2 regions of the Stenotrophomonas sp. GD03680 genome follow, and region 1 is predicted to be linked to the other one. Evidence: riboswitches for the same ligand, from Rfam matches in the RefSeq annotation. Region 1 holds a riboswitch; the other holds the start of a gene.
What was found. Region 1 has a riboswitch for glycine ahead of gcvP (aminomethyl-transferring glycine dehydrogenase). Riboswitches for the same ligand answer to the same signal wherever they lie in the genome.

Region 1 (4,929 bases):
TGATGCCGGTGGGCGACTACGATTTCAGCAATCGCTACGGCTGGGTGCAGGACCGGTTCGGTGTGTCCTGGCAGTTGAGCCTGGGGCAGATGCCGGATCCGTGATCGGTCCAGCCGCTGCGCTCGCCGGGCATGGCCCGGCGCTACCGTAAACGAAAACGGCCCGCTTGCGCGGGCCGTTCCGTCAATCACGCTTCGACTTCATCGTCCTTGTAGGCGTCGACCGGGATGCAGGCGCACATCACGTTCTTGTCGCCGTAGACGTTGTCGACGCGGGCCACCGGCGGCCAGTACTTCTGCAGCTTCAGGCTGGGCAGCGGGAAGGCGGCCAGCTCGCGCGGGTAGGCGTGGGTCCACTCGCTGGCCGTCACCGCGGTGGCGGTGTGCGGCGCGTTCTTCAGCGGATTGTCCTCGCGGTCCAGGCGGCCATCCTCAATCGCACGGATTTCCTCGCGGATCTGGATCATGGCATCGATGAAGCGGTCCAGCTCATGCAGCGACTCGCTTTCGGTGGGCTCGACCATCAGCGTGCCGGCCACCGGGAAGCTCAGCGTCGGCGCGTGGAAGCCGAAGTCGATCAGGCGCTTGGCCACGTCCTCGGCGCCGATGCCGCTGCTCTTCTCCAGCGGGCGCACATCGAGGATGCACTCATGCGCCACCAGGCCATTGCGGCCGGTGTACAGCGTCCTGAAGTGCGGCGCCAGGCGCTTGGCGATGTAGTTGGCATTGAGCTGCGCGACCTGGGTCGCCTTGCGCAGGCCCTCGCGGCCCATCATCGCGATGTACATCCAGCTGATCGGCAGGATCGAGGCGCTGCCGAAGCTGGCGGCGCTGACCATGCCGACGGGGCCGTTGTCACCCAGCTTGCCCGGCAGGAACGGGGCCAGGTGCGCCTTGACCGCGCATGGGCCGACGCCCGGGCCGCCGCCGCCGTGCGGGATGCAGAAGGTCTTGTGCAGGTTCAGGTGGGAAACGTCCGAACCCCACTTGCCCGGCTTGGCCACGCCGACCAGGGCGTTCATGTTGGCACCGTCGGTGTACACCTGGCCGCCGTGCTTGTGGATGATCTCGCAGATCTCGACCACCTCCTCCTCGAACACGCCGTGCGTGGACGGGTAGGTCATCATGATCGCGGCCAGGCGGTCGCTGTACTTCTCGGCGTTGAGGCGGATGTCCTCGACATCGACGTTGCCGTTGGCATCGGTCTTGGTGACCACCACCTTCATGCCGCACATCTGTGCCGAGGCCGGGTTGGTACCGTGGGCCGAATCCGGAATCAGGCAGATGTCGCGATGCTCCTCACCACGCGAGCGGTGGTAGGCGCGGATCGCCAGCAGGCCGGCGTACTCGCCCTGTGCCCCCGAGTTCGGCTGCAGGCTGACCGCATCGTAGCCGGTGCATTCGACCAGCATCGCTTCCAGCGACTCGATCAGTTCCTTGTAGCCCAGTGCCTGGTCGGCCGGCACCAGCGGATGGATCTGCGAGAACTCCGGCCAGGTCACCGGGATCATCTCGGCGGTGGCGTTGAGCTTCATGGTGCACGAGCCCAGCGGGATCATCGTGCGGTCCATCGCCAGGTCCTTGTCGGCCAGTGAACGCAGGTAGCGCAGCAGTTCGTGCTCGCTGTGGTGCGTGTTGAACACCGGATGGGTCAGGAACGCGGACTGGCGCAGCAGCCCGGCCGGCAGAGCGTCGGCGGTGCTGGCATCCAGTGCATCGACATCGGCTTGGGCACCGAAGACGGCGGCCAGCGCGACCACATCGGCGCGGGTGGCGGTCTCGTCCAGGCTGATGCCGACCGAGTCGCTGTCGATCGCGCGCAGGTTGTAGCCGGCGGCGCGCGCCTTGGCGTGGATCTCATCGGCGTGCACACCGGTGACGTGCAGGGTGTCGAAGAAGTCGCCAGCAACCTGCACGCCGGCCTTGCGCAGTGCGGCGGCCAGGATCGCGGCCAGGCGGTGGGTGCGGCGGGCGATGCGGGTCAGGCCTTCCGGACCGTGGTAGACGGCGTACATCGAGGCCATCACCGCCAGCAGGACCTGTGCGGTACAGATGTTGGAGGTGGCCTTCTCGCGGCGGATATGCTGTTCGCGGGTCTGCAGGGTCAGGCGGTAGGCCGGGTTGCCCTGCGCATCGATCGAGACGCCGATCAGGCGGCCGGGCATCGAGCGCTTGTAGGCGTCGCGGCAGGCCATGAACGCCGCGTGCGGGCCACCGAAGCCGAACGGCACGCCGAAACGCTGGCTGTTGCCGACCACGATGTCCGCGCCCCATTCGCCAGGTGCGGCGAGCAGGGTCAGCGCCAGCAGATCGGTGGCCACGGCGACCAGGCCGCCGCGTGCATGCACGGCCTCGACCAGTGCCCGGTAGTCGGCCACCTGGCCGAACGTATCCGGATACTGCAGCAGCACGCCGAAGCTGTCCGCTTCCAGCGCTTCGGCCGGGGTGCCGACGCGCAGCACGATGCCCATGGGCTCGGCGCGGGTGCGCAGCAGCTCCAGGGTCTGCGGGTGCACGGCATCGTGCACGAAGAAGGTGTCCGACTTCGACTTGGCCGAACGCTTGGCCAGGGTCATCGCTTCGGCCGCTGCGGTGGCTTCGTCCAGCAGCGAGGCGTTGGCGATCTCCATGCCGGTCAGGTCGGCGCACAGGGTCTGGAAGTTGATCAGCGCTTCCATGCGGCCCTGCGAGATCTCTGCCTGGTACGGGGTGTAGGCGGTGTACCAGGCCGGGTTTTCCAGGATGTTGCGCAGGATCACGTTCGGCGTGTGGGTGCCGTAATACCCCTGGCCGATGAAGCTGCGCAGCACGGTGTTCTTGTCGGCGATCGCGCGGATCTTCGCCAGCGCCTCCACTTCGGTGATCGACTCCGGCAGCGCCAGCGCTGCCGGCGACTTGATCTTGGCCGGCACGATGGCATCGGTCATCGCATCCAGCGACGCGTGGCCGACGACGTCGAGCATCTGCGCGATCTCGGCGTCATTGGGGCCGATATGGCGCTCGACGAACGCACTGTGGTGCTCGAGCTCACGCAGGGAAGGGGTGTTCTGGGACATGGCGAAGGATCCGTCAGGAAAGGGCACACGCACGGGCACAAGCCGCCGGATGGCGGGCTGCGGGGCGCCCCTCTGTCCTTTTGCCTGAGAGTTTGGAAGCGCGGCTGGCCGCAGCTTCGTGCCCCTTCGGCGCCGGATCGAACCGGTCTCTCCAGAGTTGTGTTGCGGGTGGTATCGGGCCTGAGCGATTACGGGCGTTGCGCCTTCGGCAGCGGTGTTCCGCTTCTCCCACCGTGTTGCCCGCCGATTATAGCCGGTTATGGCCTGCTGCCGGGGCCGCCCGGGCAGGGCCGGCGCCTGAATGGCCGGTGGCCCGGGGCATGCGTTTTGTGCGGTGCTGCATGGCATCGGGCGCATTCCCCGCCTATCATGGGCGGATACCCGAATTCATCTGGCGCCGTCCCTGCTGCAGCGGGACCGGCGCCCGCCGTGCGTGCCGCGCATGGCCTTGCCGGACACCGTTCACATGACCGCCGCTGTTGCTCCGTCCACCCGTCGCATGGCCCTGCTGCTCGCGGGCCTGGCCATGTTCGGCCCGTTCTCCATCGACACCATTTTCCCGGCCTTCCCGCAGCTGGCCCAGCGCCTGGCGGTGGATGAGGTGGCCGTCCAGCAGACCATCAGCGTCTACCTGCTGTTCTATGGCCTGATGAGCCTGGCGCACGGGCCGCTGTCCGATGCCTGGGGCCGCAAGCGGGTGATCCTCGGTGGCCTGGTGGTATTTGCCGGGGCCTCGGTCGGCTGCGCGCTGTCCACTGACCTGCCGACCCTGCTGGCGTTCCGCGCGCTGCAGGGCCTGTCGGCGGGCGTGGGCATGATCGTCGGCCGCGCGGTGATCCGTGACCTGTACCACGGCCATGACGCCCAGCGGTTGATGAGCCAGGTCTCGATGCTGTTCGGCATCGCGCCGGCCATCGCCCCGATCATCGGTGGCTGGATTCTGCTCAGCGGTGCCGGCTGGCCGCTGATCTTCTGGTTCCTCGTGGTGTTCTCGCTTGTGCTGCTGGTGGCCACCGCGCGCTTCCTGCCGGAAACGCATCCGCCGGAGGCGCGGGTACCACTGTCGCCGCGCGCACTGCTGCGTGACTATGTGCGCATCGGCTTCAACCCGCGTTTCCTGCGCCTGGCACTGGCCGGCAGCATCGGCTTCGGCGGCATTTTCCTGTACATCGCGTCCGCGCCGGTGTTCGTGATGCAGCACCTGCATCTGGGCGAAGGCGACTTCGCCTGGCTGTTCATTCCCACCATCGGTGGCATGACGGCCGGCGCGTTCCTGTCCGGGCGCATGGCCGGGCACACCACGCCGACCCGGCAGGTGACCATCGGCTTCTCCCTGTGCGCGCTGTCGACACTGCTCAACGTCGGCTACGTGGTGCTGGCGCCGCAGTTCGCGCTGCCGTGGGCGGTACTGCCCATTTTCCTGGGCGGCATGGGCATGGCGCTGATCTTCCCGATCCTGGCGCTGGCCGTGCTCGACATGTATCCGCACCAGCGCGGCCTGGCCTCGTCGCTGCAGGCCTTCGCGCAGCTGATGGTCAGCACCGTGGTGGCCGGCGTCGTGTCGCCCCTGCTCAGTGCCAGCCCGCTGCATCTGGCGCTGGGCCAGGCCGGCTTCTTCGCCGCCGGGTTTGTGTTCTGGTACTGGGAACACCGCCGTGAGCGCGCAGTGCAGGCCGTGGCCACGGGCCTCTGACCGGCCGCAGGGGCGGTGGCGGGCGACCCGTGAAGCGGCGCCACGGCCGGGGTGCGCTATCCTTGCGCCCCCCCGTAGCGATGCCGCCCCCATGTCCACCACCTCCAAGACCCGTCGCGACCAGCGCCGCCGCCAGGAAGAGAAGGCTGCCAACAAGGCCGCTGCCCAGACTTCGCCGGTG
Region 2 (4,929 bases), on a different contig from region 1:
TGCGCCGCAAGCTGCTGCTGGCGTTCGAGCGCGCCGAAGCCGAACCGGACCCGGCCAGGAAGGCAGCATGGCTCAGCTTTGCCGTCGTCGGCGGCGGCCCGACCGGCGTCGAACTGGCGGGCACGCTGGCCGAGATTGCGCGCCATACGCTGCGCAACGAATTCCGCCACATCGATCCGGCCAGCGCCAAGGTGCGCCTGGTGGAAGCCGGTCCGCGCGTGCTGTCCTCGTTCCCGGAAGTGCTCTCGCTGAAGGCGCGCCGGCAGCTGGAAAAGCTGGGCGTGGAAGTGCTGACCGGAACGCCGGTGAGCAACATCGACAGCCAGGGCTTCACGCTGGGTGACCAGTTCGTGCCGGCGCGCACCGTGGTGTGGGCGGCCGGCGTGGCCGCCTCGCCGCTGGCGCGCACGCTGGACGTTCCACTGGACCGTGCCGGGCGCGTGCAGGTGCAGCCAGACCTGACCCTGCCCGGGCATCCGGAACTGTTCGTGGCCGGCGATCTGGCCGCGGTGAACCAGGCCAATGGCAAGCCCGTGCCCGGCGTAGCGCCCGCGGCCAAGCAGATGGGCAAGTACGTGGCCGAGGTCATCCGTGCACGCCTGCACGGCAGGCCGGAGCCCGGGCCCTTCAAGTACGCGGACTACGGCAACCTGGCCACCATCGGCCGCATGGCCGCGATCGTGCACCTGGGGCGCCTGCAGCTGTCGGGCGTGCTGGCCTGGTGGTTCTGGCTGGCCGCGCACGTGTTCTTCCTGATCGGCTTCCGCAACCGCATCGTGGTGCTGCTGAACTGGGCGGTGGCGTACTGGAGCTACCAGCGCAGCGCGCGCATCATCTTCGGCGATGACCAGGATGACCGCCGGCCGAAGCGGTAGCGCAGGTCTGCAACGGGGTCAGATCCCTTTCCTGTGGGGATCTGACCCCACGTCGCGGCGCGACTGCCTGCGATGCGCCCTGCCTGGGCACGGCACTACAAAGATGCGGAATCCAATGCCTGCAACCACGCCAGCTTGCGCTCGCGCGGCAGGTGTTTGAGCTGCCACTCGGCGCGCGAAGCGGCGGAGCGGTCCGGGTACTCACGCACGGCCAGGATGCGCAGCGGCGGGCGGGCCCGGGTGTAGCGCGCGCCCGTGCCGGCGCGATGGGCGGCGAAACGCGCGTCCACGTCGGTGCTGATGCCAGCGTAGTAGCTGCCATCGTGGCATTCGAGCAGGTACAGGAACCACGGGCGGTGGGATGGGGACATGCCGGGATTATGCCGTGCTGCACCGCAGCGGATATACTGCCCGCGAATGCAGGAGAGAGGCGCCGCGCTGGCGCCCGCCGAAGGCGCAGGCTCCCATGATCGCTCAGGCCGGTGGGCTGGAATCCCACCAACCATGCATTCGACTCGCCGAGCTGGAGAGAGGTCACCGGGCATGCCCGGCACGATCCGCCGAAGGGGCACGCGGCCTACGCCGCTGAACTCTCAGGCAAAAGGACAGCGGGAGCGGCACCGGTCATCGTCATCCCGTCACTGCGCAGGCAATGGCGGCGTCCGCGCATGGCCGGCCCCACCGCGTCCGGAGCCTGTCCCATGCTGCTGTCCATCATCTACCTGATCGCCATTTCCGCCGAAGCCATGACCGGCGCACTGTCCGCGGGACGCCGCCGCATGGATCTGTTCGGCGTGGTCATGATCGCCTGCGTTACCGCGCTCGGCGGTGGTTCACTGCGCGACATCCTGCTTGGCCACTATCCGCTGGGCTGGGTCAAACATCCCGAGTACCTCGGCTTCACCGTGTGCGCGGCGCTGATCGCCACCTGGGTCGCACGCTGGATGCACCACTTCCGCCGCACCTTCCTGGTGCTCGACGGCCTGGGCCTGATCGCCTTCACCCTGATCGGTTGCTCGATCGCACGCGAGGTCGGTCATGCCACGCCGATCGTGCTGATCGCCGGCATGCTGACCGGCGCGTTCGGCGGCGTGCTGCGCGACATTCTGTGCAACGAAGTGCCCCTGATCTTCCAGAAGGAGCTGTACGCGATCATCGCGCTGCTGACCGGCGCCGCCTATCTGCTGCTGCTGCACTGGAACGTGTCCGATGCCACGGCCATCCTGTGCTGCCTGGCGGGCGGCTTCGCCCTGCGCCTGCTGGCCATCCACTACCGCTGGGAAATGCCGAAGTTCGTGTATCACGACGAAGTGCATTGAACGATGGCGTGTTCGCCGGGCGTGGCCCGGCGCTACAGAAGAGCGGTATCCACGCATGGCGTGGATCTAGAGCCTGAACTTCATAGGGCTGCCCCCCGCGCGTATCCGCTCCGGATAGTCAGCCGACGGATACAGTTGGGGTTCGCATCCCAAACCGCTGTCGGAATCGTGGGCTTCCAGCAACGCAGGATCGATCCATTCGCACAAGTAGTCGCTATCAGATCGTCTTTCGAAGCCTGGACAGTTCACTTCTCCCTCCGCTTCAATGGAGTTGTGGGTGCTGCCGAGGTAGCTGGCGCTCAGGTGCCCCGCCACTTGGGTGTAAGTCCCCGTCTCGAGGAAATTCTGAACAGTCAGATCGCCACCTACGGCCAAAATCCCATCATTTAGTGAGCACGCGTGGAGATGCTCACACTTGAGATCGTCGCGTACGAAGACCCAACCACCACAGTCAAGATTGCGGGCGCTGAGACTGCCCAGGACGATCACACACCGCATCTCGCCCAGATCATTGAGCACCAGCGTGCCTTCTACGCTCAGATCTCCGTCAACGATCACGCAGTCCGTTTCCCAGTCCGAGCGCCAGTCGCCAACGAGGGATGCCGCAGGCACTACCTTGTACGAAGAGGGGGACTCACGATCATCGCGCGGTTGGTCGGCAGAGGCCGCGATCATCGCCCTGGCCTTCAACGTCGTACGCAGAAGTGCCTGGTCTCCTTCGTTGCGGTAAAGCTCGATTCTTTCATCAAGCTGCGCCAGCAGACTTGCCGTCCTCGCGGGAGACGAGGGTTCAAACCAGTCCTCGATGACGGAGATCGCATCATCGGCAATCGGGCCGCCCTTCAAGCGAACGAGGGCCGTTGCGGCCTCCCCGGAAACTGATCGGCATTCTGGCTGCAACGGGCTGTCGTCGGGGAAAACGTGCATCGGCGGGTCCAGCCAGGCGAGGCTCCGATCTTCGGCCTAAGCCGCAAGCAGGTTCCATGCAATTCTTCCGAAAGCGTGCCGTGGCCAGCCCCTATCCACGCATGGCGTGGATCCACCGAGTCAACCGCATCGTGAATGGTCGGGGTTCGCACCACCCCGGCGATGGACCTGGCGCTGTCGCTCATGCGCAGCGCCAGGCGCATCGCCGGTGCGGACGGGCCAGTCTCCAACTCCGACCGGCCCTGATCGCGGCCGCACCCCCGCAGGCGCTGGCCGCCATCCACACACATGCCGCGCTCAGGCGGCTTCTGACACCGTCACTTCGCGACGGGCGCGCACCGCCGCAGCCAGTCGCTCCAGCACCGTCACCGTGGTGTCCCAGTCGATGCAGCCATCGGTGATGCTCTGCCCGTAGACCAGCGGCTGGCCTTCCACCAGTTCCTGCCGGCCTCCCACCAGATGGCTCTCGATCATCACACCCACGATGCGCTGTTCACCGTCTTCCAACTGAACGGCGATGTCTTCGATCACCTTCGGCTGGTTTTCCGGGTTTTTCAGGCTGTTGGCATGGCTGGCATCGATCATCAGCCGCGTCGGCAGCCGGGCCTTGGCCAGTGCCTGGCAGGCATCGGCCACGCTGGCCGCGTCATAGTTCGGCTGCTTGCCGCCGCGCAGGATCACATGGCAATCCGGGTTGCCGGTGGTCGAAACGATGGCGGTGCCGCCCTGCTTGGTCACCGACAGGAAGTGATGCGGGTTGGAGGCCGCGCCGACCGCATCGGCCGCGATCTTGACGTTGCCATCCGTGCCGTTCTTGAAGCCCACCGGGCACGACAGGCCGGAGGCCAGTTCGCGGTGCACCTGGCTTTCGGTGGTGCGTGCGCCGATCGCGCCCCATGCCACCAGGTCGGCGATGTACTGCGGCGAGATCACGTCGAGGAATTCAACGCCGGCCGGCAGGCCCAGCTTGTTGATGTCGCGCAGCAGGCCGCGGGCAATGCGCAGGCCCTTGTCGATCCTGAAGCTGCCGTCCAGGTCCGGATCGTTGATCAGGCCCTTCCAGCCCACCGTGGTGCGCGGCTTCTCGAAGTACACGCGCATGACGATCTCCAGCTCGCCGGCCAGCGCGTCGCGCAGCGGCTTAAGGCGCTGTGCGTACTCGATGGCCGCATTCGGATCGTGGATCGAACACGGGCCGACCACGACCGCCAGGCGATCGTCGCGGCCATGCAGGATCTGGTGCAGGGCCGCGCGCGAAGCACTGACGGTGTCGGAGGCTTCATCGTCACACGGCAGCATCGCCAGCAGCTGGGCAGGCGGTGTGAGCGGTTCGATGGTGCGGATGCGCAGGTCGTCGGTATGGGGGGGCATGGGGGAGGTCTCCGGTACGTAGGGGGTCCCCAGCGAGGCGGCATGAAAAAAGCCGCCAGGTTCGCTGGCGGCTTTCGGGAATGCGTCTGAAGCTTTCTTCAGGGTGAGCGCAGTCCTTCCTCCGCCAGTGGCTTCGGAAAGTAATACCAGTAAAAGCGGGTAGCGGCTGCGTTCATGGGGTGTATTGATAGCACAGCTTCTGCGCAGTACAAAATGTTTCATCCGCAACTGGGGAAGCGGTTCAGCAGCACGGTGATCTAGCGGCTGCCATGCACTTCCACGTCCAGCAGCAGGCCCTCGTGGATATCGGCCCAGCGCTCCAGCACCTGGTCCAGTTCCCGCCTCGCCTCCTCCAGCTGCTCGGGGTTGAGCAGGGACCGCGCCGTGTAGAGATCGGAGACCAGCCGCCGCAGGGTTGATTCCGGTATCGCCACCGA

Region 2: it holds a riboswitch for glycine, as region 1 does, so the genes downstream of both, N5J29_RS00300 (trimeric intracellular cation channel family protein) here and gcvP (aminomethyl-transferring glycine dehydrogenase) in region 1, are expected to answer to the same signal.

What each region holds. Positions count from the first base shown of each region.
Region 1 covers NZ_JAOCKC010000007.1:77,208-82,136, forward strand. The annotation lists gene N5J29_RS10805 (VOC family protein) at 1-104, shown strand, start outside; gene gcvP (aminomethyl-transferring glycine dehydrogenase) at 188-3,055, opposite strand; glycine riboswitch at 3,118-3,220, opposite strand; gene N5J29_RS10815 (multidrug effflux MFS transporter) at 3,522-4,748, shown strand; gene N5J29_RS10820 (hypothetical protein) at 4,840-4,929, shown strand, end outside.
Region 2 covers NZ_JAOCKC010000001.1:65,867-70,795, reverse strand. The annotation lists gene N5J29_RS00310 (NAD(P)/FAD-dependent oxidoreductase) at 1-875, shown strand, start outside; gene N5J29_RS00305 (GIY-YIG nuclease family protein) at 971-1,246, opposite strand; glycine riboswitch at 1,286-1,375, shown strand; glycine riboswitch at 1,389-1,492, shown strand; gene N5J29_RS00300 (trimeric intracellular cation channel family protein) at 1,577-2,194, shown strand; gene N5J29_RS00295 (hypothetical protein) at 2,261-3,121, opposite strand; gene N5J29_RS00290 (3-deoxy-7-phosphoheptulonate synthase) at 3,419-4,492, opposite strand; gene N5J29_RS00285 (hypothetical protein) at 4,750-4,929, opposite strand, start outside.